One region of the Colwellia sp. MB3u-8 genome, then DNA from elsewhere that is predicted to be linked to it. Evidence: predicted binding sites of a transcription regulator. Region 1 holds the regulator's gene; each other region holds the start of a gene.
What was found. The regulator FNR, encoded in region 1, switches genes on or off when oxygen is low (the NO sensors DNR and NnrR bind a similar motif). The targets are predictions, from matches to a motif close to TTGATCTAGATCAA.
Positions count from the first base shown of each region.

Region 1 (7,636 bases):
CAGGCAGTGGTGAATTACGATATACTGGTAACAATTAAGACAAGCGTCAATGATACGCTTACTCATTAGGTAATATTTTTGTGGAAAAACTTCCTGTTGAAAACGTTGGTGGTAGTGTCGAAGAAGCTGTAAAAGGTGAATATAACCTTGATGTAGCAACTATATTGAAAGAAGGCTGGCAAATAACCTTAAAATCGCGCATGGCGATTAATTTGGGGCTGTTTACCTGTTTGATGATTGGCATGTTGGTTTCATTGTTAGTGAGCAGCCAGTTAGGTGGCATTGAAGTGGCCATTCAAGATCAAAGATCAGCGACTTTACTTAATATTATCGTTACCTTAGTGGTTTATCCTTTTATCGTCGGCGTTGAAATGATGGGTATTTTCCATTCAGTTGGCTTAAAAACACGACCAAAATTGGTTTTTGGCTTTTTAAAGCGAGGCAGTTGGGTTGCTGTTAGTGCCTTATTAACCTCAACTTTGGTTACCATCGGCTTAACATTATTTTACTTGCCTGGCATATTTTTGGCGGTAGCCTTGTCACTTGCGTTGCCTTTGGTGGTAGAAAAAAAAATGTCACCTATAAAAGCCATTTCAATAAGCATTCAAGCTACGCGTTTTCAATGGTTTAAAATTTTCGCCATTTATTTGATACTGTCTTTGGCTGTACTGATATCAGCTTTACCTGTTGTAATGGCGGGTGAATCTGAACTTAGCTTTATCGCTATAGCATTTTTCCTATTTTGTTTAGCTTATATAGTGCCGTTGTTTTATAACGTAAAGGGAATTTTATACCGAGAAATTTTTGGTTTACAGATGGAAATAGCCGCTGATCAAACCAAGACAATAAATGACACCTTTTCGGCCTGATTACCGTATTTTTTCAGCAAATCAGACTAAAGATAATGGAATAAGGAGCTATTAGCTTGACGATATTTAATAAGCAAAACTTTTTAGGGTTTATTTTTTTAGTTTTGCTGAGTGTAGGGTTAATCGCACCATTTACCTTCTTACCTTTGCCTCAGAGTATACCGACTGAAGAGCCGGTGTCGGTGATACCGAAAACGAAAACGGTTAAGAAGGTCATTAAAATAGTTGAGCAACCGTTACACAAGGTCATTTTACCCGACTTCGCTAAAATTCGTGATGTAAAAGAAAAGAAACGTCGTTTTTTTGCTTTTATTAAACCCGCAGTACAGGCAGAGAATAAAAAAATACTTATTTTGCGTGCCGAAGTGGCACGCTTAATTGCGCAATTAACCTTAGAACAGCCCTTTAGTGCGGAAGAATACACTTTAGTAAGCAGTTTGAGCAAAAAATATAAAGTCAGTGAAAAGTTTTCTCTATTACGACAATTATATGAATTACAGCTTAAAATTGACATTATTCCACTAGCACTTGTTTTAGTGCAAGCGGCCAATGAATCTGCTTGGGGAACCTCTCGCTTTGCTCGAATAGGTTTAAACTTTTTTGGCGTCTGGTGTTATAGGAAAGGTTGTGGCATGGTGCCGGGTAGTCGTAATACCGGTGCTAAGCATGAAGTCGCCGCTTATAGCTCTATTAGTTTAGGTATCGCACGTTATTTACACAATATTAATACTAACGGCGCCTATACGGTATTTAGATCGATTAGAGGCCAATTACGCGATCAAAACCAACCACTAGCGCCAGAAATTCTTGCAACAGGATTAATGCGTTACTCTGAACGTGGGATAGATTACGTGTTGGAATTAACTGATATGATCCGCCATAATCGACATTACTTCGCGTTATATAATAAATAAGCGATAATAAATAAGCGCTATGTCAATGTGCTATTCCTAATTTATTTATAAAAATAAATTTATAAATAAATTCAAATGTACGTCGATTAAAAATTTGCGCTTGAATTGCCTTTAAAAAGTAGACCGTCCTCAGTTTTTTATCAGCAAAAGTAATAACCTCTAAATTAACTGCTGCCTTATTATAATGCCATCACAGGTAACCGTTTGGTATTATTTACCTTGAGGACATTATCGTCATATACTTTTCGCTCTCGGCTGTTAAAGCTTCAGTAATAGTGTGTTTGGCTTGAAGAAAGGGTCGATTTTGCATCAGAGCTCTTGGTAAATCCCTAATACCAATCTCACTAATTATCTGATCATTTTTACTGGTTAAAATAACCTACTACTGCGTTATTTATTTAATAATTAGAACCACTAGTTATTAAATAAATGCCTTATATTTGGCCATTTTTCCTGCGTATAAAGTAGACCACCTAATTAATGAAATGGGTATAATAAATTTCAGCGCATAAGCTAGTTTAAGTTATTAAACAAGAAAAGTTGAACTAGGCGTTTAATGACCCAATTCAACTTTATTTAGGGATGTTTGCTGATATTAATCAACATCAAGTGGTGAAATGTAACCATCGGGTTTTAATGCTAATACATCACAATTAAGCCTATCAATAACATGCTCTGCGGTGTTACCAATTAACGCTGCCGATAAACCGGTACGGCCAATAGTACCCAGAATGACTAATTCGGCATCTAATTCAGCCGCTATGCTTTGAATGATATCTTCCGGTAAACCTTCTTTAATATGGGTGTTTTCCGGCGCAATATTAAAGGCAGTTGCATGTGCTAACATCGCTTTTTGATGATGTTTTAACATCGAGCGATTATAATCGCTGGCATTAAACTCTGGGATTTCTATGGCGATATTAACTGGCGTACCCGGGAATGAGTTAACTAGGTGTAGATTAGCTTTCATGACTTGGGTCAGCTGTTTAGCTTCTGCTGTGATTTTGTTATTAAGTGCTTTATGTTCTTCCTCTTCACTACCAATGTTTAACGCCGCAAGAATATTACCGTTATCAGGCCACAAATGCTCTTTCACGAGTAAAACAGGACAAGGACATTTACGCAGAATATGCCAATCGGTAGGAGTAAATATGACAGATTTAAATTTGTCGTGTTGATGAGTACCTTTAATGACAATGTCATAACCATTATCGAGTACTTGAGCAATAATTTGCTCAAAGGGACGGTTATGCCATATAACCCGACAATCGATAGAAATTCCGCTTAAATCAAGGTCAGCGAGTAAAGACTCTAGCCATTGAGTGCGATCATTAATAACTGATTTTCGCATGGCTTCACGCTCATCACTTGACAGCATGGTGGTCATTTCATAAGAAAAATCATAGATGGTCAAAAATGCGGTAATGCTAGCACCTGTTTTACGCGCTAATTCTATCGCCCGGTTTACCGCTTTTTGCTCTTCTGTTGTTGGGTCAACAATCGCGAGTATTTTTTGATACTTTTCCATAGCTAATTCCTTTATCAATTGTCTACTAGTGTTATAACAATAGTCTACTTTCAAGCAACAATAGTTGTTTTAAATCACATTATTATGCTGTCGACGATAAATAATATTTCACGCTAAGCATAGCGTGAAATACCTTAATAAGGCAATGTAGAAAAGCTGGTGTTAGCGTTACATTAAAGTGCGGCGCATTCGTTTAATTTATCGAAACTTAGAATCGTAATGAGTTTACCATCAACTGTAATTAAACCATTTTTATGAAAGCGGTTAAGCAAGCGGCTGATAGTCTCAACCGTTAAACCAATATAGTTACCAATATCACTGCGGGTCATAGATAAACGAAATTCAGATGGAGATAATCCACGGGCATGGTAACGAATACTTAAGGTACTGATAAATGTTGCTAGTCGTTGCTCGGCATTTTTACGATTAAGTAATGTTAGCATTTCTTGATCTTCACGGATCTCAGTACTCATCATACGCAAAATTTGTTTTTTTAATTTTGGCATGCTGTTCGATAAATGATCGAGCGTATTGTAAGGGATCTCACAAACCATTGAGGTTTCTAGCGCTTTAGCGAAACTTGGATGCTGAGCATCGGCAATAGCATCAAAGCCAAGTAAATCACCCGCTAAATGAAAGCCAGTAATTTGTTCTTCACCGTGTTTATTAATGGTGTAGGTCTTAAATGTGCCCGAACGGATGGCGTAAAGCGCATGCATAGGTTGACCGTCGTTAAATATTTGCTCGCCTTTATGGATCGGCAGCTTACGGTCGATAATATTATCTAACGTTTCTAACTCTTTATCATTGAGAGAAAAAGGTAAACATAATTCACTAAGACTACAGTTTTGGCAGTGAATATGTTGATGAACAGTGCATGATTTATAACTCATAAGATCCTTTAAAATTTGTCATGATGTTGTCATGATGTTTCCATGATTTTTTATATATATAAGGTCTATATCAGACACGTTATATATATAAAACGAGTATAGTATAGATGCCGTATGAAATCACTAGGCTGGCTGCCGTCTTTCTAAATAGTGTATGACTCAATAATGATTTAATACTTATGGTGCCCAGTGATACTGAAAGTAAGGCAGGTAAGGTGCCTAGTCCAAAGAAAAACATAATCAAGGCACCATCAAGGGGATCGGCACTAGCCAATGCCCAAGTTAGTGTAGAATATACCAAGCCACAAGGTAACCAGCCCCATAGTGCGCCTAAAGCGAAAGCACTTTGTACGTTTTTAATGGGAATAAATTTTTTAGTCTGTGGTGCTATGTACCGCCAAATACTTTTGCCTAAATGTTCGACGCGGCTTAACCACATAAACCACTGGCCTAAATATAAACCTAACAAGATAAGAAAAACACCCGCGATAGTTTTTAACAGTGAAACAGGTACACCGATATTTTTGGTCGCCATTGAGCTGGTGAATGCGACAAGAGCGCCAATAAGACTATAAGAGGCGATACGACCAAAGTTATAGGCCAATATAATTGCGTATTTTTTATGCCGAGAGGTATCAGAAATCGCCGTCGTCAACATGGTGCTGATACCACCACACATTACTATACAATGGCCTGAGCCTAATAATCCGATGACAAATGCGGAGAAATAATCAAGGCTCATAGACTATTTTTTTTGACCTGTGGGTCTGCTGGCTCTTGTGAGGTGTTTGTTTTGTCTATCTGTTTTTTTATTGGCGCAGCATTATTGCTTTGATGAATGCTTTGTTTATCATTATCATCTTCAAATAAAATGCTCATGCCTTGCTTTTCTAAATCATCAAATTGCTCAGTTTTTACCGCCCAAAAAAAGAGATAAATACCAATAGCGGTAAGTAAAATAGCAATGGGAATTAATACGTATATCACACTCATTTTTTTAATAACCTTAAAGAATTACTTACCACTAGTATTGAACTGGCCGACATACCAATGACTGCCATATATGGCGCTATATAGCCCATAACCGCTAATGGCAATACAATGGCATTATAACTAAAAGCCCAAAGGTAATTTTGCTTTATAATTCGCGCAGTACTTAAGGATACCTGTCGCAGTGTTTGCACACCTTTGAGTTTATTGTTCAGTAATATCACATCCGCACCGCTTTTAGCAATATCAGTACCACTACCCATGGCAATGGACAAATGCGCCGCACCCAATACAGGGGTATCGTTGACGCCATCACCTATCATAGCTACAGCATGTGAAGCTTGCTGTAGTTTAATCGCGTTGACTTTGTCTTGTGCAGATAAATCTGCTTGCACGCTATTAAGGTGCAGTTTTGCTTGTAATTTATCACAGCCTTGTTGATGATCACCCGATAACATGACAGTTTTAATGTTTTCATGATGTAAAAAATCAATTAAGGCTTTAGCATCTTCACGCAGGCCATCATGTAAATAAAATTCAGCCACTAAGTTATCATCTTGCATTAATACGCACTGCGCACTGTGCGCACTGTGCGCACTGTTGTCATTATTACTGAGTAGCCATGAGTTTTTACCAATTCTGTAATACTGGTGATTAACCTCACCAGAAATACCAGCACCTGGCGCAACCACCACTTGAGTTGTTGTTTGGCTAAAATCACGAAACTGGCTAAAGGCTTTTGCTAGGGGGTGAGCAGAGTGTGCCTCTAACGCCGCCGCAATAGCCAACACTTGTTGTTGTCCATCTGGAGCATTTTTATCTGCAAATGCGCCATAAGTTTTGACTGCGGTAATGGTAAATTCACCCGTTGTTAAGGTGCCGGTTTTATCAAAAGCCATCACCTCAATTTCAGGCATAGTTTCTAGCACATGTGCTGATTTAATCATGATCCCTTCACGGTTAAGGCGAGTGGTTGCACAAGTTAATGCCGTAGGTGTTGCTAATGACAGAGCACAGGGACAAGTTACCACTAGAACAGACAAGGTGATCCAAAACGCTTCTGCTGGTTGATGTTGAGACCAATATATTGCGGTAGCAATGGCAACAACTAGGATAAGAGCCACAAAATATTGGGCAATTTTATCTGACAATTGCGCCAATTTAGGTTTATGGCTTTGGGCACTTTCACTTAAGCGAATTAATTGGCTTAAAAATGATTCTTGGTTACTGTGGTTAACTTTTGCTGTTAAGTTACCATCACCATTTATGGTGCCGGCATAAAGATTATCTAGCGTGGTTTTATGCAACGGCAGTTGTTCACCAGAGAGCATGGCTTCATTGATTTGGCTAGTGCCCGTTATTATTTCGCAATCTGCGGGTATGGTTTCACCGGGTTTTATTAAAATAATATCATCCGCTTTTAAATGTGTTGCTGAGATAAAGCTTTCAATGCCCTGTTCAATTTTAGTGGCGGTCATCGGCATTAATTTTAATAAATTTGCCGAGATGTCAGCAGCGCGGCTGCGGGCCCTAAACTCTAGAAATTTACCAATTAGTAATAAAAAGGTAAACATGGAAACAGACTCGAAATACACTTCACCTTGCTGGGTAAATGTAGCCCAAACGCTAGCAAGAAAAGCCAGGCTAATCGCAATAGAGACAGGTACATCCATTGAAAGTTGTCGCGCTTTCAAGGCAAAAAAAGCACTTTTATAAAACGGAAAGGCGCCATAGCTAACAATGGGTAGGGTTAAGAAAAGGCTGGCCCAGCGCAAATACTGTACATTGTACTCAGCCATATCGGCAAAAGCACCAAAGTATAAACCAAACGCTATCATCATGACTTGCATCATTAAAATGCCTGAAATGCCTAAGCGTTTAATAAAGTTTTTTGCTTGTTTTTTATTGGCCTTTTCAGCTGTACTGGCTTTAAAGGGAAGGGCGTGATAGCCAATTTTATCAATTAAACTCAGTATCTCACTGAGTTTAACTTGGCTCTCTTGCCACTGGACTGTTGCCCTTTGTGTCGTGGCGTTAACATTAATTTTATTAATGCCATCAAGTTTTCTGATTTGCATTTCTATTAACCAAGCACATGCTGAGCAACTTATACCTTCAATGGTTAATATAGTTTCTTTAAAACCATCATGATAATAAGCAAACTCGTTTTGTAAGCTTTCATCATCAAGCACTTTATTGCGTTGCAGTTGTTCAGGTATTAATACTTCGCCTTTTTGTGCTGGCGCACTGCGAAAACGGTAATAGTCAGTTAAATTGTTGTCGACAATAGTTTGTGCTACCGCTTGGCAACCTATGCAGCACATAGGTTGGTTAATATTTTCAATACTCGTGGTTAAATTAATGCCATTGGGTACGGGCTCACCGCAATGAAAACAGTCTAGGTTCATTAAGCTTGGCTCATTAATTTGCTTGGGCTGTGTC
Region 1 covers NZ_JACGVA010000038.1:16,647-24,282, reverse strand. The annotation lists gene H4J54_RS03975 (hypothetical protein) at 81-869, shown strand; gene H4J54_RS03970 (glucosaminidase domain-containing protein) at 926-1,783, shown strand; gene uspE (universal stress protein UspE) at 2,379-3,311, opposite strand; gene fnr (fumarate/nitrate reduction transcriptional regulator Fnr) at 3,485-4,204, opposite strand; gene H4J54_RS03955 (sulfite exporter TauE/SafE family protein) at 4,284-4,946, opposite strand; gene ccoS (cbb3-type cytochrome oxidase assembly protein CcoS) at 4,943-5,197, opposite strand; gene H4J54_RS03945 (heavy metal translocating P-type ATPase) at 5,194-7,602, opposite strand; gene H4J54_RS03940 (FixH family protein) at 7,616-7,636, opposite strand, start outside.

Region 2 (7,636 bases), on a different contig from region 1:
AGCGAGGCGATCTCGTGCCTGTTTAATATCCTTTACTTGTACGCCGAATCGGTAGCTTGTGGCGTTATTACGTTGATTAATTTTATGCAGACAGTGCAGCGTTAATTCACACTCGCTCAGTAAATTGACTAAGGTCATAATTTTAAGATCACCAAAAACAATAAGCTCTAGGGTTTCTGATGAATTTGTTGGGGTTGATAAGTTGTTATTATCAAATAAAACAAAAGCTTGTTGTGCTTTTTCAAAAGCAATGGCGATATTGTTCGAACTTGCGTCAACCGGTAACCATTGTGTTAAATTTAAGTGCTGAATACTGTCTAAAGAAACTGATTTTTTTTGGATCGTCACGATACTGCCTTATATGAAAAACACGATTTAAAATAACTGTCCTAGTATAAAAAGTTGAAATATGGTTCTATAATACAGTTATAGAACTATAGGAAGTAATTCGTTTGATGAAGCAAATAGAACAGCCTTTATACCCTAAATTATCACCGATTTATAATAAAATATTACAATTAGCACTCGCTATTGTATTGTTGGTATTTTTGATGGATTTTTGGGTAACTAGTCGTGATAGTCAGCAATTACAGATCCAAGCTCATGCCAGTAAAATGGGCAAGCTTTATTTAGCACAAGCAGCAACAAGCACCTTGCCTTATTTGGCGCAAAACCCTAGCCAGTTACAGCAATATACCGACAATTTAGTACAGCAGCCGTTAGTAAAGAGTGTGCACATTTATGGTATTACTGGGCAAAACATCGCCAGCTCAGAGCAAGCAGAGTCTATTAATGATCTTTTTGGTCTTAGTCTGCGAAAAATCAACCAAACTGATGATGTGATCCCTTTCGTGCAGGAACTGCGCACAGATAAATTGCACGGCTATATTCGACTCTCGCTTTATCGCTCAATATTAGCCGATGAACTGATTAACAATAGCCGTGATCAATACGATATTATGCGTTTGTTGATGATGGTGGCAGGTGTTATCGGCTTTCTCTTAACTCGTGGTTTAAATCGTTTTAGCCGTCAAGGTTTCAGACCACCTAGCCGTTAGCGTAAAGCATTTTTTAACACTGTTTAGTAATGTTTTAATTTATGTTTTACTTAGCTTTTAGCGAAAGCTAAAACAGTGTTTATATTCGACTCCAATGCATGGGCAAGTTCACTCGCTGATTCAGAGCGTATGCCCACCAGTGCTTGAAATACTTTGATCAGCTGTAAGGGCGAATTATCTTGGCCTTGAAAACCATATAATGGCATTGACGGTGCGTCTGTTTCCAACACTAAGCTTGCTAGGGGTAGTCGTTTTATGGCTTTAATGGTTTTTTCCGCGCGTGGATAGGTAATTGTGCCGCCGATACCTAGCTTAAAACCTAAATCAATATACTGACATGCTTGCTGGTAACTACCTGAAAAAGCGTGGATAATTCCACCTTTAGTGAGTTTTTTTTGTCGTAGCATAGCGACAATATGCTGATGCGATTTGCGATGATGAACAATAATGGGTAACTGGTAGGATTTTGCTAAGGTAAGTTGATGTTCAAAAATTTGAATTTGCTGCGCTAAATTATTTTCTGCTTGAGCAATAACGCCATCAATGCCCGCTTCACCGATAGCCACAATGTCATTGCGGTGGTTGTTAACTAAGTGCTCTAAAACAGTTAGACTATCAGCATGTAAGTCATTCAAAAACCAAGGATGAATACCTAAACACGGATGCAATGTTAGTGTTTCACTAGTGTGATTTTTTGCTAGTGTGAGTGTCTTATGCCAGTTTTTAGGGCCAATGCTGGGTATAACGATATGATGAATATTCGCTTGCTGGCATTGCTTAAGTAAGTCGGGTAAATTGGCAGAAAAAGCGTCAAAATCAAGATGACAATGGCTGTCGGTAAAGCTTAGCATGTCTGTCATTTGCTCCCCCCACTTTACGTTAACTAACCATTTTCGAAGTGTTAATTCACTTTTTTAATGAGCGAATCAACACTACCTAGAATGGCTATTTTATTTACATGCGTTCCATTACGTCAATGCCTAAAATGTCTAAACCTTGTTTAAGCGTATTGGCAATTATGTAGCTTAGTGCCAGTCGCGATTGCTGTACATCACTGGCTATATCATCTTTTAATATTGGGCAGGCTTCGTAAAAACTCATATAAAGACTGGCAAGTTCATATAAATAATTACACAGCAAGTTGGGTGTACATTCACTAATAACTGAGTCGATAACATTTTCTAGCTGCAATAACTTTAGTGCTAACGCTTTTTCTTGTGGTTCAACAATAGCAATGGCGGGTAAGTTATTATTGGCTGAAAAGTCGGCTTTAGTAAAAATACTTTGAATACGTGAATAAGCATACTGTAAGTAGGGCGCGGTAGCACCTTCAAAACTCAGCATGGTTTTCCAGTTGAAAATATAATCACTGGTACGGTTTTTTGATAAATCAGCAAACTTGACCGCGCCAATACCCACTTTTTTGGCAATTTCAGTTAAATGCTCTTCGCTGTAATCAGGGTTCTTTTCAGCGATAACAGCTTTAGCTCTAATAACGGCTTCATCAAGCAATTCAGCTAGTTTTATTGTGCCACCCGTTCGTGTCTTAAAAGGCTTACCGTCGTCTCCCATCATCATACCAAATGGGCAATGATCATAACTGACATGCTCAGGTAAGAAACCGGCTTTACGCGCCACAATTTCAACTTGCTTAAAGTGTAAAGCTTGACGAGCGTCAGTAAAAATAATAATACGATCAGCTTTTAACTGACCACTGCGGTAGCGACAAGCTGAAAGGTCGGTGGTGGCATATAAGTAACCGCCGCCAGACTTTTGCACGATAAATACTGAGGGGTCACCATCTTTGTTGGCCATTTCATTAATAAACACAACTTTAGCGCCTTGATCTTCTACCGCTATTTTTTGTGCCATGAGTTCATCAATAACGTTTGATAAATCATTGTTATAAGCACTTTCACCCATAATATCTTTACGGGTTAAGGTCACGTTGAGTTTTTGATAAATCTCTTCGCTATGGCTAATTGAAATATCAATAAATTGTTGCCAAAGTTTTGCACAATGGCCATCGCCACTTTGCAGTTTTACGACGTAATCACGAGCACGATCAGCAAAGCCGTCTTCGTTATCAAAACGCACTTTCGCTTCACGATAAAAGTTTTCTAGATCTGATAGGGCCGTTTCAGCTACTTCATCAGCCGCCAACTTATCGCTTAAATGGGCTAATAACATACCAAACTGTGTACCCCAATCACCCATGTGATTTTGGCGGATAACATGTTCACCACGAAACTCAAGCGCGCGCACAACGGCATCACCAATAATGGTTGAGCGTAAATGCCCTACGTGCATTTCTTTTGCCAGGTTAGGAGCAGAGTAATCAACGACAACATTTTGAGGCTTTATTGCCTGTATTACGCCTAAATTTTTGTCATTTGATATTTCATTTAATTGCTTTGCTAACCAGTTTTTGTCTAAATGAATATTAATAAAGCCAGGGCCGGCTAATTCAACTTTTTCAGCGATACCGGTTAAGTCCAGAGCAGCAACGACTTTAGTTGCCAGTTCACGTGGATTGGTTTTTAATTTTTTAGCCGCACCCATGACACCATTAGCTTGGTAGTCACCAAAATTTGCTCGGTTAGATAAACTTATCGCAGGGTTTGTACCTTCTGGTAAACCTGCCGCTGTCATAGCAAGCTTAACTTTTTCATTCAGGATGTTGCTAATATTCATTTAAATTAACTCTTCTTCGATTAAAGGCTCAAGTGAGCGGCGATAACTTGAGTGAATAAGCGTGATGCTTTTCATTACGCTTATGGATAAATTATCGGCTATCAATGGTTTTTACTTACAACACATTTATTAATGCTCACGTGTTTTGTGAAACTCAATATCTGGGTGGCGCTCTTGCGCTAGGTTTAAGTTAACCATAGTAGGGGCGATATAGGTTAAATTATTGCCACCATCCAGTGCTAGGTTATCATAAGCTTTCTTTTGAAATTGCTCTAAAGTGCGCTCATTATCACAACTACACCAACGTGCAGTTGCTACGCTGATCGGTTCATAAATAGCGTCAACTTTGTATTCAGTTTTTAAGCGTTGTACGACAACGTCAAACTGCAATACCCCTACCGCACCAACGATCATATCGTTAGAGTTGAAAGGTCTAAATACTTGTACTGCACCTTCTTCTGATAATTGAATCAGGCCTTTTTGTAATTGTTTTGCTTTGAGTGGATCGCGTAAACGAATACGACGGAACATTTCTGGCGCAAAATTTGGAATACCACTAAATTTCATATCTTCACCAGCGGTAAAGGTATCGCCAATTTGAATACTACCGTGGTTATGTAAGCCAATAATATCGCCAGCATAAGCTTGCTCGACATTTGAGCGGTCACCCGCCATAAAAGTTACAGCATCAGCAATTCTAACGTCTTTGCCGATGCGTACTTGTTTCATCTTCATGCCTTTTTCGTACTTGCCTGAACAAATGCGCATAAAGGCAATGCGATCACGATGTTTAGGGTCCATGTTGGCTTGGATTTTAAAGACAAAACCAGAAAACTTCTCTTCCTCAGCTCTAACAATTCGGGTGTCAGTTGCGCGCGATAATGGCTTGGGGGCCCAGCGAGTTAGGCCGTTTAGCATATGGTCAACACCAAAGTTGCCCAATGCGGTACCAAAATATACCGGTGTTAATTCGCCTTTTAAAAATTCTTCATGATTAAATTCATGAGAAGCACCAACAACCAGTGCCAATTCTTCACGTAAGTCTTCAGCGTAATTACCAATAACGGCATCTAGCTCTGGGTTATCTATGCCTTTAATGACACGTTTTTCTTGAATAGTATGACCTTGACCTGTCTGATATAAAAATATCTCATCAGTCAAAATATTATAGACACCTTTAAACTCTTTACCCATGCCAATGGGCCAAGTAATAGGGGCACATTTTATTTTTAGTATGTCTTCAACTTCATCCATAACTTCCATTGGATCTCGCACATCGCGGTCCATTTTATTCATGAAGGTAATAATAGGGGTGTCGCGTAAACGGGTAACTTCCATTAGTTTAATGGTACGAGCTTCAACACCTTTAGCTACGTCAATCACCATTAAGCACGAGTCGACTGCGGTCAGTGTTCGATAAGTATCTTCTGAGAAGTCTTCATGGCCGGGGGTATCGAGTAAATTGACTAAACAATTGTTATACGGAAATTGCATTACAGAAGTAGTAATTGAAATACCACGTTCTTTTTCCATTTCCATCCAGTCAGATTTTGCATGTTGTCCCGACTTTTTACCTTTAACGGTTCCTGCTTTTTGTATTGCTTGACCAAAAAGTAAGACCTTTTCAGTGATAGTCGTTTTACCTGCATCAGGGTGACTAATAATAGCGAAGGTGCGTCTAAGGTCGACTTCTTGCTGTTGTACAGACATGCAAATTACCTGTTTTTAAAGTGGATGAAAAAAATTAACTTAAATTTTAAAGCGCAACATTATAGCGAAAACGAGTGCGAAGGGCAGTAACAATATCTGGGATTGTCGGTTTATTTTCTATATTGGACAAAATAGTCAAAGGTTCCTGTTAGTAAGTGCTTTATTTTAATCGCGACGTTGGTAATTTCAAACCTTAATCGGCTTTTAATTTATGCTCAGGTTAGTGCTGATTTATTGCTCTTATCTTCATGTTGACATCATTTAGGGTTTTACCTGTTAAGTGCTAAAGAAACTTGATGTACATCAACAAGCCTAGTGATTAAATATTGTATTCTCAGTAGATAATATTTGTCTTTGATGAATGTTACTTAGGTTGTTTTTTCGTTTCTTTAGTGGAGATTTATGGTTGATTTAAGTCGTCGTAATTTTATCAGAGCAAAAAATTTGGCAACACCAACGGCGGTTAGATTACCTTGGATTGTCGACGAAAAACTATTTATTCGAGGCTGTACGCAATGTGGTGACTGCATTGATGCTTGTGAAGAAAACATCCTTATTAAAGGTGACGGTGGTTTTCCTGAGGTTGATTTTTCGGTTGGGGAATGTACGTTCTGTCAAAAATGTGTCATGGCCTGTGATGAGCCACTCTTTAAGTCATTAGATACCTTGCCTTGGCAGCTAACGATTGAAATTCAAGCAAATTGCCTGGCAAAAAAACAAGTGTATTGTCAAGTTTGTCAAGACAGTTGCGAGCCTGAAGCCATCTCGTTTAAATACCTTCATGGCAGCGTACCTCAACCTGAAATCACACTAACAGATTGTACTCGATGCGGAGCATGTGTAGCGGTTTGTCCTGAATCTGCAATTAAAATATCTATACCTAAGCCACTTGAATATACCGATAGGGAAATAAGCTAGAGAACCAGCCCAGCGTTGCAGCACTTGATAAGGGAATAACCCTTATCTTCATACTGCGCCTTGAGCTGATTTCCTAGCTTAACGCTGAAACGGCATCTGCAAGTGGTTTGGGTATATATCCTTACTAGGAGCAAGTAATGAGTGATTTAGAGCAATTAATATGGAATGTTTTGGGTTATACATCAATGCCATTCATCTTCATCTTTGGTTTTATTGCCACCGCATTAGGCGCAGTGGTTATTTTAAAAATATTTGGCGCTAAACCAGTATCTGCATCTAAAACTAAAACAAACAAAAAGTTATAAAAGGGCATACATATGATTAATCTTCTAGAAGAAAGCCCGGTAAATATTGCTGGGGTTATGTTTATGGCTTACCCAGATAAAGCGGCTAAAGTGGCTGATGCCCTAAAAGCGTACCCAGGTGCTGAGATTCATGTAACAGGCGAAAACGGCAGTTTAGTTTTTACTGTCGAAGGGCTTGAAGGCGAAAGCAATCCGGCAAAACGCATCATAGATACTATTACAGACATGAGCAATGTTGCCGGTGTTATCTCTTCATCACTTATATTTCATCATAACGATGCGGGTTTACCTCAGCATCAGGGGGAAAAATTATGACGTTAACTAGACGTGACTTTATTAAAGCTAACGCAATTGCTGCAACCGCTGTTGCTGCGGGAGTTGCTGTGCCAACGTCGGCGACTAATTTGATCACAAAATCGTCTCAAAGTACCATAAAATGGGATAAAGCACCTTGTCGTTTTTGTGGTACAGGTTGTAGTGTATTGGTGGGGACTCAACAGGGTAAAGTAGTCGCAACGCAAGGCGATCCAGAAGCCGAAGTCAATAAAGGCCTAAATTGTATTAAAGGCTATTTTCTTTCGAAAATTATGTACGGCAAAGACCGTTTGACCCAGCCGTTACTCAGAATGACCGATGGTAAATATCATAAAGAAGGTGAGTTTACGCCAGTAAGCTGGGATAAAGCTTTTGATGTTATGGCTGATAAGTTTAAAACGGCTATCAAGAAGAAAGGCCCAACCTCAGTGGGTATGTTTGGCTCTGGCCAGTGGACCGTTTGGGAAGGTTATGCGGCATCTAAGCTGATGAAAGCGGGCTTCTTAAGTAATAATATTGACCCGAACGCTCGTCACTGTATGGCATCCGCAGTGGGTGGCTTTATGCGTACCTTTGGTATCGATGAGCCAATGGGGTGTTACGACGATTTAGAAAATGCTGATGCTTTTGTGCTTT
Region 2 covers NZ_JACGVA010000062.1:109,632-117,267, reverse strand. The annotation lists gene serB (phosphoserine phosphatase SerB) at 1-348, opposite strand, end outside; gene H4J54_RS09525 (AhpA/YtjB family protein) at 456-1,058, shown strand; gene H4J54_RS09520 (TatD family hydrolase) at 1,109-1,918, opposite strand; gene argS (arginine--tRNA ligase) at 2,013-3,752, opposite strand; gene prfC (peptide chain release factor 3) at 3,882-5,462, opposite strand; gene napF (ferredoxin-type protein NapF) at 5,865-6,380, shown strand; gene H4J54_RS09500 (TIGR02808 family protein) at 6,518-6,685, shown strand; gene H4J54_RS09495 (chaperone NapD) at 6,698-7,000, shown strand; gene napA (nitrate reductase catalytic subunit NapA) at 6,997-7,636, shown strand, end outside.
Region 2: a site for FNR is predicted at 5,756-5,769, ahead of napF (ferredoxin-type protein NapF). Genes of this name have one in related genera too.

Region 3 (7,636 bases), on a different contig from region 1:
GCCTTCAAACCAATGCTCTGCAGAGTCAGAAAGTTCATCATTAACCCAATGTGGATATTTGCTATGATCTACAGAGTTAACCACACCGGCTAAGTGACCAGAGCCAGCTAAAACAAACCTTGTAGGTCCAGAAAGCACTTTAGCTCCTTTGTATGATGCTTGCCACAAAACAATGTGATCGGCAATGGTGGCTAAGAAATAACTGGGTGTTTTAATTTTACTGAGTTCAATAGCCACACCCTCAATTTCAACTGCACCATCTTTTATCAAGTTATTTTCTTGATAGGTATGCTTTATATAAAAATCAAAGGTTTCCGCTGGTAAGTTTGAAGAGTCGCTGTTCCAGTATAAAAGATCGAACGGCGCAGGGTCTTTGCCCTTTAGGTAGTTATTGACAAAATATGACCAAAACAGGCTGTTTTCACGTAACATGCTAAACGCTAAACCAAGCACGCGGCCATCTAAGATGCCTTTCTCTTTAATATTTTTTTTCAAGAAAGGTAATATTTCCTCAGACAGATAAACGCCTATTTCACCCGGTTCTTCAAAATCTAATAATGTGGTTAAAAAGGTTAACGAGTTTATTCGAGTATCACCTTTTGCCAATAAGTATGACTGGGTTGTTGCTAATAATGTGCCGCCAATGCAATAACCAACAACATTGATTTTGTTTGATTTTGTGACTTCTTCAATCACATCGAGTGCGGCAATTGGCCCTTCTTTCATATAGTCATTAAAGCCTTTATGAGAAAGTTTTGCGTCTGGATTTACCCATGAAATGATAAATACCGTATGCCCCTGACTTACTGCCCATTTTATCAGTGATTTTTTCTCGTCCATGTCTAAGACATAATACTTATTAACACAAGGTGGAATAAACAATAGTGGAACTTCATTAACTTTTTTAGTGCTGGCTTTGTACTGAATAAGTTGAATTAAGTCATTTTGGTAAATGACATCACCAGGGGTATAAGCTAAGTTTTCACCTAAAGTAAACGCATCAGGGTCTGTTTGGGTGATCTTAAGCGCATCGGTAGGACTTTGTTGTAAGTCTTGGATAAAGTTTTGTAATCCCTTGATCAGGTTCTCACCTTTAGACTCTAATATGTCTCGACAAACTTCTGGATTGGTTAATGCATTATTGGTTGGAGAAACAGAATTGATATATTGTCGAGTATAGAATTTAACTTGCTCTTCGGCTTTGGCATCGTCGAAATGCAAACTATTAACCATTTCATGCATCATGTTAGAATTCAATAGATAAGACTGTTTTAAATAGTTATAAACAGGATTTTCAGACCATTCGCTGTCTTTAAACCTTCGATCATTATGCTCCTCTGACACCACAGGCTCAACTTTTGTACCCATTAATGCTTTAGTCGCACTTTGCCAAAGCTCAGCTTGCTGATTCATAAAAGACATTTGTTTATTAAATAACATGGCGGTATCGACTTTCACCCCTTTAGATAAAAGTTGAGATAATTTTTCTGAATCCATCATTGAATTTAAACTTTTTTTATCAGGATCATGTAAAACTTGCTTGACCAGACTATTAAATACCTCTGAGTATTGCTCTAAAAAATCAATGACTTCCTTCTGTTGACTTGATTCCATAATATATCCTTTTAAATTAAATGGTTACAATTTATCTGCCGTTAAAAAACACAAAGTAAAAGTATTTTTAACAAATTATCAACAAACAAGTTACAAACAATATTAATAAGATACAAACATATTTGAATATTATTTATTTTTGATGCGGTGCAGCAAAATATTATTGACCAATAGAGATTTGCTAGGTACACTCATTTTATATATAAATGCTGCACCGCAGGATAAACAACATATGATGTATCAAACTTACGATTTATATACTCGCTCAGCCGAAATGATGAATGGTTTTATCGCCTTGAGTCAACAATTAATAACTCACCCGTTTAACCCTTATGCAAAGACCTTGTTAGGAAAAAGCATCAGCGCGGGACTTGATAGTGCCTATCACTACACTAAAATTTATGACAAACAAGCTTATGATGTTAAAAACATCTTAATTGATGGCAAATCTATTGGTGTTACCGAGCAAGTCATTCTAAGAAAACCTTTTTGTAATTTAATTCATTTCGCACAAGATACCAATGTTAAGCAACCCAAACTATTTTTAGTGGCGCCGCTTTCAGGTCATCATGGCACTTTATTAAAAGCCACAATAGAGCGTTTAGTTGCAGACCATGATGTTTATATTACTGATTGGCTAGATGCTAAACATGTACCTTTATCTGAAGGAAGTTTTGGTTTTGATGATTATGTAAGTTACCTAATTGATTTTATGCATGAGATCGGTGAAAACACTCACGTATTAGCTGTTTGTCAACCTACGGTTCAGGCGTTAATAGCAACAGCTGTGATGGCTAAAGAGAATGATCCTTGCACCCCTAAATCACTTACATTGATGGCGGGTCCTATTGATACTAGTATTAATCCTAACGAGCTTAATAGATATGCTAATAGTAAAGATTTAAGTTGGTTTGAAAATAACGTTATTATGACCGTGCCTAATCGCTTTCCAGGCGCTGGAAGAAAAGTATATCCTGGCTTTATTCAATTAGCTTCTTTTCTGTCGATGAATCTAGAAAGTCATATAAATAAACATACTGATTATCTTAGCCATGTTTTTCATGGCAAAGAAGAAAAGAGAGCACGTCACCGTGATTTTTATGATGAATACCTAGCGGTATTAGATCTTAATGGTGAGTTCTATTTAGAAACGATTGACCGAGTTTTTATTAATCAAGACCTAGCCAACGGTAAAATGACTTACCGAGGTGAACTAGTTGATTTGTCGGCAATAACTCATACTCCTTTGCACACCATTGAAGGGCGAGACGATGATATTTGTTCTTTAGGTCAAACTGAAGCAGCACAATCTTTATGTGCTAATATTTCAGCGCAAGATAAACTGCATGAAATTTTTGATGGTGTAGGTCATTTTGGCACGTTCAGTGGATCAGGTTTTCGCAATAGAATCGCGCCTAGTATCACAAAATTTATTAAAAAATATAACTAACTGTTTTATCGAGCAATAGTTTACTGACTAAATCAAAAGTAGGTTTGATCAAACCTACTTTCTCATCACTTGTACGTCCATAGCCATTAAGTTGTATGTTTAGCGCTTGAGCTAGTCTAATTCAAGGTGCTGTAATGTCAAAAAGGTTATTCTGTTACAAGTCAGCCCAAGAATAGAATGATAGGGTGCAAATACAGTTTCAATGGGCTTAAAATTACTATGCTTGACTAAAATTAGGTTAATCACTACTAAAAACCTGTATTTTTGATGGTAACGGATATGAGCAACCGATTAAGGTAACTCGACTATCTTGCTACCCAACCACCATCTAATACCATAGTTTGTCCTGTCATATTTTTAGCTAGATCACTGGCTAAATAAGTCACTGAAGCACATATTTCTTCTATATCAATAAATACTTTTTTTGGCATGGGGGCCAACATAATATTGTTAACAACTTCTTCTTCACTAATGCCATGTTCTTTTGCTGTATCAGCAATTTGTTTCTCAACGAGTGGCGTTTTTACATAGGCAGGACAAATCGTATTAATAGTAATATCTTGATCACCAGTTTCTAACGCAATCACTTTAGAAAAACCAATAATGCCGTGTTTGGCAGCAACATAGGCACTTTTGTATGGAGACGCGACTAAACCATGTAAAGAGCCAATATTAATAATGCGACCAAAATTATTAGCTCTCATCAAAGGTAATACCGCTTTGGTCATCATTGCGGGCCCGACTAATAATACATTAGTAATTAATTGCCATTTATCAGCTGGAAAATCTTCTAATTTAGCAACATATTGAATACCGGCATTATTGATTAAAACATCGATACGGTTATTAAATTCATTTGCATGAGCAATAACATTATCAATATCAGCTTGAACCGTCACATCCAGCTTAAACGCTAAGGCATCTCCTCCTGACTGGTTAATACCTTGAGCAACTTCTTGTGCCACAACTAAATTAATATCGCTAACAAGGATTTTATAACCTTGCTTAGCTAAATTTTTTGCTATTCCTAAGCCAATACCACTGACAGAACCCGTTACCAAAGCTGTTTTCTTTTGAGTCATGTTTTACTTCCCTTTATTTATTTATTGTGTCAAATAACAACAGAATATAATGATACTCCCATAAGGTTAACAAAACTATTTCATTTGTGAGTGATAATTAAACTAATTGCGTTTTTTTACAGCAACATTCACAAAACGTTAATGTGTAGATATTATAGTAAATAACATCAATTATTTTAGCGCAATGAATAGCCAGTAAAAAGTTGTTTTAGAACAATAAAGAACCACTAAAAAGTTGTTTTAAACACAAACACGGACTAAAGTTATTTAACAAGTAATTAACATAATAGAAGGTGTAAAATATATAGCATTAAAAAAATTAACATAAGGAAATTAAGATAAAGAAATTAACCTCGATTTATTTCAAACTTTAGTATGCTAGTTGTGCGGTAGGTGTTGGTATATTACTCATATTGAAAATAAAAGCAGTGTTAGTAAACGGATTATAAACCTCTATAGAGTCATTATAAAATACAACAAGGAGTACAAATATGGGACGCATTGCATTAGTAACAGGTGGAACACGTGGGATAGGCGAGTCTATTAGCATAATGCTGAAAGAACATGGTTACACTGTTATCGCGAATTATGCTGGTAATGATCAAGCAGCTCAAGAGTTCACCGAGCGAACAGGTATTAAGTCGTTTAAATTTGACGTCAGCGATTTTGAAAGTGTAAGTAAAAGTATTCATGATATAGAGTCTGAAATCGGGTCAATCGACATTCTTGTAAATAATGCTGGTATTACTAGGGATGGCACCATGCACAGAATGGATTTTGAGCAATGGAATAAAGTTATTCAAACCAATTTATCTTCTTGTTTTAATACTTCTCGCGCTGTTATTGAAGGTATGAGAGCGCGCTCATTTGGACGTATTGTTAATATAGGATCAGTTAATGGCCAGGCAGGTCAATATGGTCAAGTGAATTATGCAGCCGCTAAATCTGGTATCCATGGTTTTACCAAAGCATTAGCGCAAGAAGGCGCTGCAAAAGGCATTACTGTCAATGCGATTGCCCCAGGTTATGTTGAAACGGATATGGTTCGAGCAGTTCCTGCTGATGTTCTAGAAAAAATTGTTAGAACCATACCGGTAGGGCGATTAGGTCAACCAGAAGATATCGCACGTTCTGTATTATTTTTAGTGGCTGATGAAGCTGGTTTTGTTACTGGCTCGACCTTATCTATTAATGGTGGTCAGCACATGTACTAGTTATATACCTGCTTAACTTTAAGATGCAAATTTCAGTAAGTTGAGAAGGGTTAGGTATACAGGTACAGTCTAAAAAAACCTGTGTAATACTTGATAAGGGTGTAGCCATTATCTTTATATCCTAACTTAATCTGACTTCCTAGCTTAACGCTAAAACTGCATTTTGAAGTGGAAAGGGTATAGAAAATATTATGTTATAACTTTTATATTATTAAAGTAGATAATCAATCATCTACTTTTTATTTTCTATGTATAACACTTTTGTCTAACTCTTTAGACTTTTTCATTTACTTATATCTTGTTATTTGCAAAGCGTTATTCGAGTTTTACATTGAGTGCTGAAATCAATATACATATGAATCCGTTAAATCAGCTGGGAAAAATTATTATGAGTGTAAATAGTGTTGTAGTGTTAAGTGCCGTGCGTTCTGCTGTTGGTACTTTTGCGGGAGGTTTAAAAGACATAGAGCCGGCTGAGTTGGCAGGACAAGTATTAGCCGAAAGTATCAAAAAATCAGGAGTAGACGCGGAGCAATATGAATCAGTCATAGTGGGTAATACTATACCCACTGAATCCCGCTTTCCTTATGTTGCGCGAGTAGCCTCTATTCAAGCCGGCATGTCTTTAAACTCTACTGCAATGGCGCTTAATCGCTTATGTAGTTCTGGCTTGCAAGCAGTTGTGAGTTCGGCCCAAGGTATTATGTTAGGTGATCATCAGTTGGCGATTGGCGGTGGTGTTGAAAATATGTCACGTGGTGGATATTTGTCACCTGCTATGCGTGCTGGTGCGCGTATGGGCGACAGTGCCATGATTGATATGATGGTGTCGACATTAACTGACCCGTTCGGTGTTGGTCACATGGGGATTACTGCTGAAAACCTAGCGACTAAATGGCATTTAAGTCGTGAAGCACAAGATGCTTACGCTGCAGAGTCACACGCTCGTGCCGCTAAAGCCGTAGAAGCGGGTTATTTTAAAAGCCAGATTGTGCCAATAGAGCTTAAGAGTCGCCGCGGCAGCACTTTCTTTGAAACTGATGAGCATATAAAAGCAGGCACAACGACAGAGTTTTTAGCCGGAATGCGTCCAGCATTTAAAAAAGATGGTAGCGTAACCGCAGGTAACGCCTCAGGTATAAACGATGCTGCATCCTTTTTAACGCTAGCGAGTGAAAACTATGCAAGCCATAATAATTTATCGCCAATTGCACGCATGGTGTCTTATGCGGTTGCCGGTGTTCCTAACGATGTTATGGGTGAAGGTCCTATTCCAGCTTCTAAAGCGGCATTGGCTAAAGCCGGCTTGTCTATTAATGATATGGATATTATTGAATCCAACGAAGCCTTTGCAGCACAAGCGTTAACCGTTGCTAAAGGACTAGATTTAGACCCACTAAAAACCAATCCAAATGGTGGCGCAATTGCTTTAGGTCACCCTATTGGTGCTTCAGGAGCAGTCATTGCCACTAAAGCCATTCACGAGTTACATCGTGTAGGTGGCAAGTATGCACTTGTTACTATGTGCATTGGTGGCGGACAAGGTATTGCCGTTATATTTGAACGTTTATAAATGTAAACTGATCGTTTAATCGTATTAATGGGGCAACATAGTGTTGCCCCATTTTTATGTAAAGCGCTTATTGTATAGCGTGACGGTTTAGAGACCGTGGTTTATTTCCAGCCACATTAGTTTTTTTGGTCACTTGAAACAAGAACCAATGCAATGGAAAAATGACCAAACACGCGTTGAAGCACAGCAATACATATTGAATTAGATAGTGAATTAGATAGTGATGTTCTAAAACAGTTGCCGCTTTCATCATGATTTGGGTTACAAAAGCCCAAATCATGATGAAAGCGAAATGATGAAATTGAAAAAAGTCGCTTAATTAGGTTGTCTGAATTTAGTTGACCCAATTACATTGTTGAGTTTATTTAGGTTTATTTACCTTATTAAAAGGCATTTTTAATAAGGTAAATAAGCTGGCATTTTTTTTATTGGCGGGAAAACTTTTAAGACCTATAGCTAAATTCTCATCACTTTTTTGTGCCTGTGACTTATAACTAGCAAATATTCTATCCCACCAACTAACACTAAACCCATAATTGCTATTAGTTTCTTCTACTACTTGGCTATGATGAATACGGTGTAATTCTTGAGTAATAAGTATGGTTCGCAACGGTCTCTCTAACCAAGGGGGTAATCGAATATTGGCATGATTGAATAGCGAAAAGCCATTAAGCGCTACTTCAAAAATAATCACCGCAAGTGC
Region 3 covers NZ_JACGVA010000030.1:315,702-323,337, reverse strand. The annotation lists gene H4J54_RS01580 (alpha/beta hydrolase) at 1-1,614, opposite strand, end outside; gene H4J54_RS01575 (polyhydroxyalkanoate depolymerase) at 1,847-3,064, shown strand; gene H4J54_RS01570 (3-hydroxybutyrate dehydrogenase) at 3,370-4,146, opposite strand; gene phbB (acetoacetyl-CoA reductase) at 4,638-5,360, shown strand; gene bktB (beta-ketothiolase BktB) at 5,749-6,933, shown strand; gene H4J54_RS01555 (sterol desaturase family protein) at 7,295-7,636, opposite strand, start outside.
Region 3: a site for FNR is predicted at 4,350-4,363, ahead of phbB (acetoacetyl-CoA reductase). Genes of this name have one in related genera too.

Region 4 (7,636 bases), on a different contig from region 1:
ATTAGCTCTTTAGCTAAGTCAATTTTCACATCACGAGGATTAGAGCCTGCGGCAATATTTTCTTTATAACCATTAATCACATCAATCGGTTTAAAGCTAAGTAGCTCATAGTAACGCCACATTAAATCATCAGAAATCGACATGATTTTACCAAACATATCATTCGGTGCGTCAGTAATACCAATATAATTATTTAATGACTTAGACATTTTTTGCACACCGTCTAAACCTTCAAGTAACGGCATCATAAGCACAGTTTGTGGACGTTGCCCTTCTGCCTTTTGCAGTTCACGGCCCATTAATAAATTAAATTTCTGGTCGGTACCACCTAATTCAACATCAGCCTCTAAAGCAACTGAGTCCCAACCTTGCACTAAAGGATACATAAACTCATGAATGGCAATGGCTTGGCCGCCGTTATAACGTTTTTTAAAATCGTCGCGTTCCATCATACGCGCAACGGTTTGGCGTGAAGCTAGCTTTAACATACCTGCCGCGCCAAGTTTTTCCATCCACGTTGAGTTAAAGGCAACCGTGGTTTTCGCTGGGTCTAGAATTTTAAACACTTGTTCTTTATACGTTTCAGCGTTTGCTAAAACATCTTCTTTCGTTAACGCCTTGCGTGTAACATTTTTACCGGTTGGATCACCAATCATGCCAGTAAAGTCACCAATTAAGAAAATAACCTCATGACCTAACTGCTGAAACTGCCGTAACTTATTTATCAATACGGTATGACCCAAATGTAAATCTGGTGCTGTTGGATCAAAACCAGCCTTAATTTTTAACGGTTTTCCTAGTTTTAACTTGGCCAACAATTCATCTTCTAGCAGAATTTCTTCTGCACCGCGTTTTATTTCTGCAAACGCTTGGCTTACATCTGACATTACTAGGCTCCACAGGGGTGTATATACACTTTCCACTTCAAGGTGCGGGTATATAACAAATAAATTAATTAATTGTCGAATTCTACTGTAATTTTAACCGTGGTGAAAACCCTATCATTGTTTAGCACGATATTATTTTGTTATAATAAAAAACAGTTGTCGCATTAAAACTCAATTTATAGGCCTTATCTTTTTGAAAAATATAAAAAATTTATATTTTGCCCTGCCCAAACAGCATCAAATAATTATTACTGCATGTGCTGTTGTAGTGTTATTTTTATTAATAATGCCGTTAAAGAGCAGTGATCAAGCAACGTTGAGTAACGATGTCGAATTTAAAGTGGGCCAGCGCTATCAAGTCGCTATACCCGAGCAGACAGGTTATGTTGATCCGCCCGTTAGTATTCAATTACCCGTTCAACCCATCGACGCGTTACAAATTACACAAGAGCCTATCAGGGATCTGCCGAGTAATATTGAAGAAGACGCGGCACAATTGCAGTGGCAATCGGTTAAGGTAAAAAATGGCGACTCGCTAGCAAAAATATTTAAACGCAATAGCTTAGATGCTACCACCACTTACAAAGTGATCACCGCCGAAGGTGAAGGTAGTAAATTGCTGAAAAAACTCAGTGTTGACGACATCATGCGCATAGGTAAAGATGTTGAAGGTAACTTAGTCTCACTTGAGTATCCGTTATCAAAAAATGAGACCTTATTCGTTAATTTACAAAATCAGCAATATCACGCTTATAAAGAGAGCAAAAGTGTTGAGATACGTGAAGCTATTGCCCATGGCGTGATTAAAGCAAATTTTTGGCTTGCTGCTGCCTCTGCAGGTCTAAATGATGGGCAGATTATCAACTTAGCAAATATTTTCGGCTGGGATATTGATTTTGCTTTAGATATTCGTGAAGGCGATAGCTTTAATGTTGTCTATGAAAACCAATATGTTGAAGGTGAGTTTATTGGCACTGGCAACATAGTCGCGGCAGAATTTATTAATCAAGGTGAGACTTTTCAAGCCATTCGCTACACTAACGGTGTGTATTACTCTGCAGCAGGCAGAAGTATGCGCAAAGCGTTTTTGCGGGCGCCGGTAAGCTTTAAATATATTAGTTCTAATTTTAAACTCAAACGTTTCCATCCAGTACAAAAGCGTTGGAAAGCTCACCGTGGAACCGACTATGCGGCTAAAACAGGTACACCGGTTGTTGCCGCAGGTGATGGTAAAGTCGTACAAGCGGGTTACGACAAGTATAATGGCCACCACGTATTTCTACAGCATGGCAACGGCATTGAAACCAAATATATTCACTTTTCAAAACGGGCCGTTAAGAAAGGCGAGCGAGTCAAACAAGGACAGGTCATTGGTTATGTGGGCTCTACCGGCTTAGCAGCAGGACCACATTTACATTATGAATTTTTACTTAATGGTGTACATCGCAATCCTAGAACGGTGAAGCTGCCAGACGCTGAACCTATTAGCAGTAAATATCGACAAGCATTTGACGTGATAGCAAAACAGCGACTAGCAGAGCTGATGGGTTCACGACGTATAATGCTCAGTATGCAGTCAAGCGCGGAATAATATGAGCAACAAAATGCGATATATTGGTCTAATGTCAGGCACTAGCGCCGATGGCATTGATCTCGCGCTAGTCGAATTTGATGGTGATCAAACAGAACAAGCCAATGGCGCAAGTTTACTTGCAAGCTATTATCAGGCTTACGATAACAACACTCAACAGAAAATCATGAGCTTATATAACACTAGCACTAATGAAATTGATCGCGCTGGTAGCCTTAATATCGAGTTAGCTCAGCAATTTTCTCAAGCCATTATAAAATTTTTACAGCAAGAAAAACTGTCTTCAGCAGATATCACCGCCATAGGTTGTCATGGGCAAACCATTCGACACCGTCCGGTGAAAAACACACAGATAACGACACCTTTTACCCTGCAAATAGGCTGTTTACAAACCTTAGCATTATTGACCGGCATTCGTGTGGTTGGTGATTTTAGAACCAAAGATATTGCTCTAGGTGGTCAGGGAGCGCCATTAGTACCTGCTTTTCACCAAGCTATTTTTGGCTCAACTGAAAAAGACGTTTTTGTGGTCAATATTGGTGGTATTGCTAATATTACCTTTCTGCCAAAAAATGCCCCCCATAAAACCACGGGTTTTGATACCGGTCCAGGCAATGCCCTAATGGATTATTGGTTTGAACTGCACCAGTCAGGACGCTATGACGCTAAAGGCCAGTGGGCCAATTCAGGTCAAGTCTGCCATATATTACTGCAAGCTATGTTAAGTGAACCCTACTTCTCGCAAGCTGCCCCTAAAAGTACTGGACGAGAGTATTTTAATGCCCAATGGTTAGCAAAATTTACCGACCAAAGCCGATTAAAACCTGCCGATATTCAAGCAACATTAACCGCATTAACCGCCGAAACGATCGCACAAGAAATCAACCAACTAAGTACGACGTCTGACGTATACATTTGTGGTGGTGGCATTGAAAATAACTACTTAGTTTCATTATTAAATCAAAAACTTAACAACCATTCAGTCGTAAATACTCAAACCAAAAATATTAACAGTGATTCATTAGAGGCCATGGCATTTGCTTGGCTAGCCTTGGCATTTGATAAAAATATTTTTGGTAACATTCCCGCGGTAACAGGGGCTAACAAGCCGGCTGTTTTAGGTATCAGTGTTAAGCCTTAAAAATAACTAGATATGAATATTTTTCTCTTTATAATAACTCGTACCTGTCGAAAAAAAGAACATTAACTGAAGAATATTTGAACTATTTTGGTGGCAGATATTCTAATTAAATTGAGCGTTTGCTTAATCGAATGCACAGTTCGATGTTTGACAACAGACGAGGAGAAAACACAGTGGAATTTACAGACATACATATTGGTATGAAATGCGGTAGTAAAAAAGGTAGCGGCACAGTGACTTGGATTGATGGATCAACCCGTACTATTTATATGGCAAATACCAATGACAACAACAGTTTTGCCGTTGGCTTTGAAGAGATTATTGAAGATCCTCAAGCCCACAACAAAGAAGACATCTACTACTAAATTTTTTACTTTACTTACCGAATGATAAACCTAATGATAAATTAGCTCCTGTGGGAGCTTTTTTTTGCCTGTGTTACATTGCTAACCCACTGTGCTGCTATAGTTTATTGCTACCCTATATCGTTATACAGTGATCCATAAACTAAATTTTTCGTATAACTATTATATAAAACCTAATATATAAAACTCATATGTCTAAGTGGGAAATAACTTATTTAGATAAGCGTTAACTCAAGGAACAATGATGAATATTCTTATTACCGGAGGTAGCGGCCTGATAGGTCGAGCACTGATTCAGCACCTGAATGCCGAACGCATTATTGTTTTAACCCGTAATCCTGCAAAAACCGCTAACATACTGCCTGATCATCTTGAATTTATCAGTACACTTGACGAAATTGACTTTAATGAACTTGATGTGGTTATTAATTTAGCCGGTGAAGCCATTGTTGACAAAAGATGGTCAAAGGCACAAAAAAATACTATTTGCCAAAGTCGCTGGAAAATAACCCAAAACCTAGTTGAAAAAATACAAGCAGCAACTAATCCACCACATAGTTTAATTTCCGGCAGTGCTATCGGCTTTTATGGCCGCCAAGGCGCATTAGCGATAGATGAGAGCTACCAAGAGATACATGATGAGTTTAGTCACAAGGTTTGCCAAAAGTGGGAAGCAATAGCCCAAACTGCCGAGTCAGATAAAACCCGCGTTTGCATTATAAGAACCGGTATTGTCTTGGCTGAAAACGGTGGTGCATTGCAAAAAATGTTACTGCCATTCAAATTTGGCCTTGGTGGACCTATTGCTAGCGGTGAGCAATTTATGTCATGGATACATATTGATGACATGGTTGCTATTTTGTTAGCGACAGTCTACCAAACTTCACTCACGGGTATTATTAATGCTACAGCGCCTATGCCAGTAAGTAATCAAGAGTTTTCAGAAACCTTAAGTGCTGTACTCAAGCGCCCGTGTCTGTTCAGAGTTCCAGCTTTTGTATTACGTGCATTAATGGGTGAGTCAGCAGATTTAGTCTTATATGGCCAAAACGTTTTACCGAGCAAGCTACTCAATAATAACTTTAAATTTCAATACCCTTCATTAGAGGTAGCACTAAAACAGCTCTTAGTTAAGCCATAAAGTGACCTAAACTGGATTGTAGATTAAAAGCAAATTTTCCCACACAGTAAGTGCCTTGATATTGTCGCCAGTGATATTATTGTCGCCAGTGATATTTTTTCTAAAAACATTGTCGCTGGTAATATTTTCACTGAAAACACTTTCGCTAGTGAGGTTTTTACTCGTGAGAATGTTGACAGTAATACCTTAGCTACAAGTACTTAGTCACTATTGCGTATAGCGTTATTTAAGCTGATAGATACCCGCCATTTTTCCAAGCTGATTTTAAACAACACTCACTAACACCAAACAGATTAATTAATTGATCAATATATTGATTTGTATCAAAAAGCTTGCGAGTTCAACTTGAACGAACCCCACATTTTTACTATCGTGATAACCCATAACTTAATGGCACTGGGCTTAACCCATAGCCTTTGGTATAAAACCGAAATATCAAAAGTGATGGCATAAGCGGGAATTACTTTTAGGAGAATAAAATGAAAAAACCTTTATACCTTGTTGCTGTCGATGGCAGTCAGTGGAGTTTACGAGCTGTTGATCGAGCCATTGATTTAGCCAGTAAAACCGGTGCTAAGGTAATGTTATTAATGGTAAAAGATTGGTCATATTTACAACCTGTGCTACTTGAAGGTACCTCGCCAATAATATTAGATCAAACAGCTGAAGACAAGGATACCAGAGCTAAAGTGTTACTACCATTAGTTGAAAAATATCACAATGTAAACGTAGAGATCGCCACTGATCTTATTTGGGGTGATCCTGCAACAGTGATAAAAGAGCAAATTAAAGCATTACACGTGAATATGCTCTTTGTCGGGCGCCAAGGACGATCTCGGATTGTGGACATATTACTCGGCAGTGTGGCTAATAAATTAGCTCATCATGTCGGCATACCCATTGTGCTAGTGCCATAGCCAATGAGTGAGTTATACCCAGTTGATTAATTATCTGCTCATTTTTAATGCTTAAAATAAAAAGTAGCACACTTAATTAGTCAAATCGGTGTTAAAGAGTAATTTTATATAAAAATTTGCTTTTAAAACAGAAAAAGGTGAGCATCGGCTCACCTTTTTTAGATGCTAAATCTACTTTTATGTACATTAACCTATAAGACTAAAGTTAACAAAAACCTCTCTTTAGTGCGGGCCAGAAGGGTTATGTGTACGCCTATACAAATCAAACTATTAAGCCATTGAATAGAATAACTCAATATAACTGAACAAGTAAAACTGTAACCTTTTATATAAAGTTATAATGATATAGGTTCAAAAAAGTCATTTAAAAGTGAGCTCTGATATCAATCGTTATTAAGTTTGCATCATCTGCAATTTGATACCCAGCGCCAATTGAAACTGTTTCGTTCAGATAAAAAGCAGCACCTACACCAAAAGCTGTCTCAGATTCACCATCCAGACTATCGCGGGTTGCTTGAGCAACAACTTCAAAATTATCAGATATCATTGATTTTATGCCAGCCGCTAAAGAGTAACCATTTTCATCTTCTGAGGTATTGTCATATTCTACTTCTGCATTTAAGTAAGAAACCTGACCGAATAAGTCAGTGGTTTCATTAAGACCATGACGAACACCTAAACCCAAATTAAATGTTGATATATCTAAATCTTCATCATAAAGTTCTTCTGAAACAACGCGATAATTGCCGTGAAAATATACATTATCATTAATTAGCTTTGAGCCTGAAAGGATGAAACCCGTTGGTTCAAAATCGGAGTCCTCGATGTCAACGCTAACATAGCCCACACCAATGTTATTCCAACTTGGAGATTTGGCCATTGATATTGTAGATACTGATAGTGTTGCAAAAAGAAGAGTGGTTAAAGCTAAAGATTTGTTTTTCATTAAAAATTCCTTGTAGTGTTTAATGCAGGCATGAGCAAAGTATTTTAGCTTCCATGCCAGCGGCAAATCTAACAGCTCACAACCTCATTGAAAAGAAAAATTTGATTTAATTAGAAAAAATAACAGCTTACGTGTAGTTAATTGTAGTAGATAGGCATATAACCTTCTGGATCCATAAAAGGCTATCGTGTCCACCTGTTAGCGAACAGCTGTCTTGAAACTGTTCCAGCAGCTAAGGTCACTGTGCGCACAAGGTTGAACATTAGCTCTGGGCCATACTTATAGTCCCTTTAACTAAAGGAGCACTATTATGTACAACATCATTCCATATACCCCCAAAACCTAGCGGGAATAAAGGAAAGCGAGTTGGCCAAAAATTTCCCTTTAAACTTCAGCAAGTTTGGTCTATTCGCACTAGGCTTGATTAGGCGAATAACCTTCGGGAATTAACCATGTTTAATTTAACCCTAGACTGTAAATTAAGAGCATGTGACTTCATTAAACTTAAAGTGTGGATATTGCGCATGGGGAAAACATTCAATCACGAGCAATGTTAATTCAACAAAAGACAGGACCCCCCTGTTCAATTTGAAATAACCCAAAAAACTAAAGCAGCTTTACAACAATGGATCGCATTTAAGTCACTGT
Region 4 covers NZ_JACGVA010000068.1:202,012-209,647, reverse strand. The annotation lists gene tyrS (tyrosine--tRNA ligase) at 1-887, opposite strand, end outside; gene H4J54_RS13365 (OapA family protein) at 1,081-2,478, shown strand; gene H4J54_RS13360 (anhydro-N-acetylmuramic acid kinase) at 2,480-3,619, shown strand; gene H4J54_RS13355 (hypothetical protein) at 3,793-3,984, shown strand; gene H4J54_RS13350 (TIGR01777 family oxidoreductase) at 4,229-5,125, shown strand; gene H4J54_RS13345 (universal stress protein) at 5,605-6,042, shown strand; gene H4J54_RS13340 (outer membrane beta-barrel protein) at 6,407-6,988, opposite strand.
Region 4: a site for FNR is predicted at 5,439-5,452, ahead of H4J54_RS13345 (universal stress protein). Genes of this name have one in related genera too.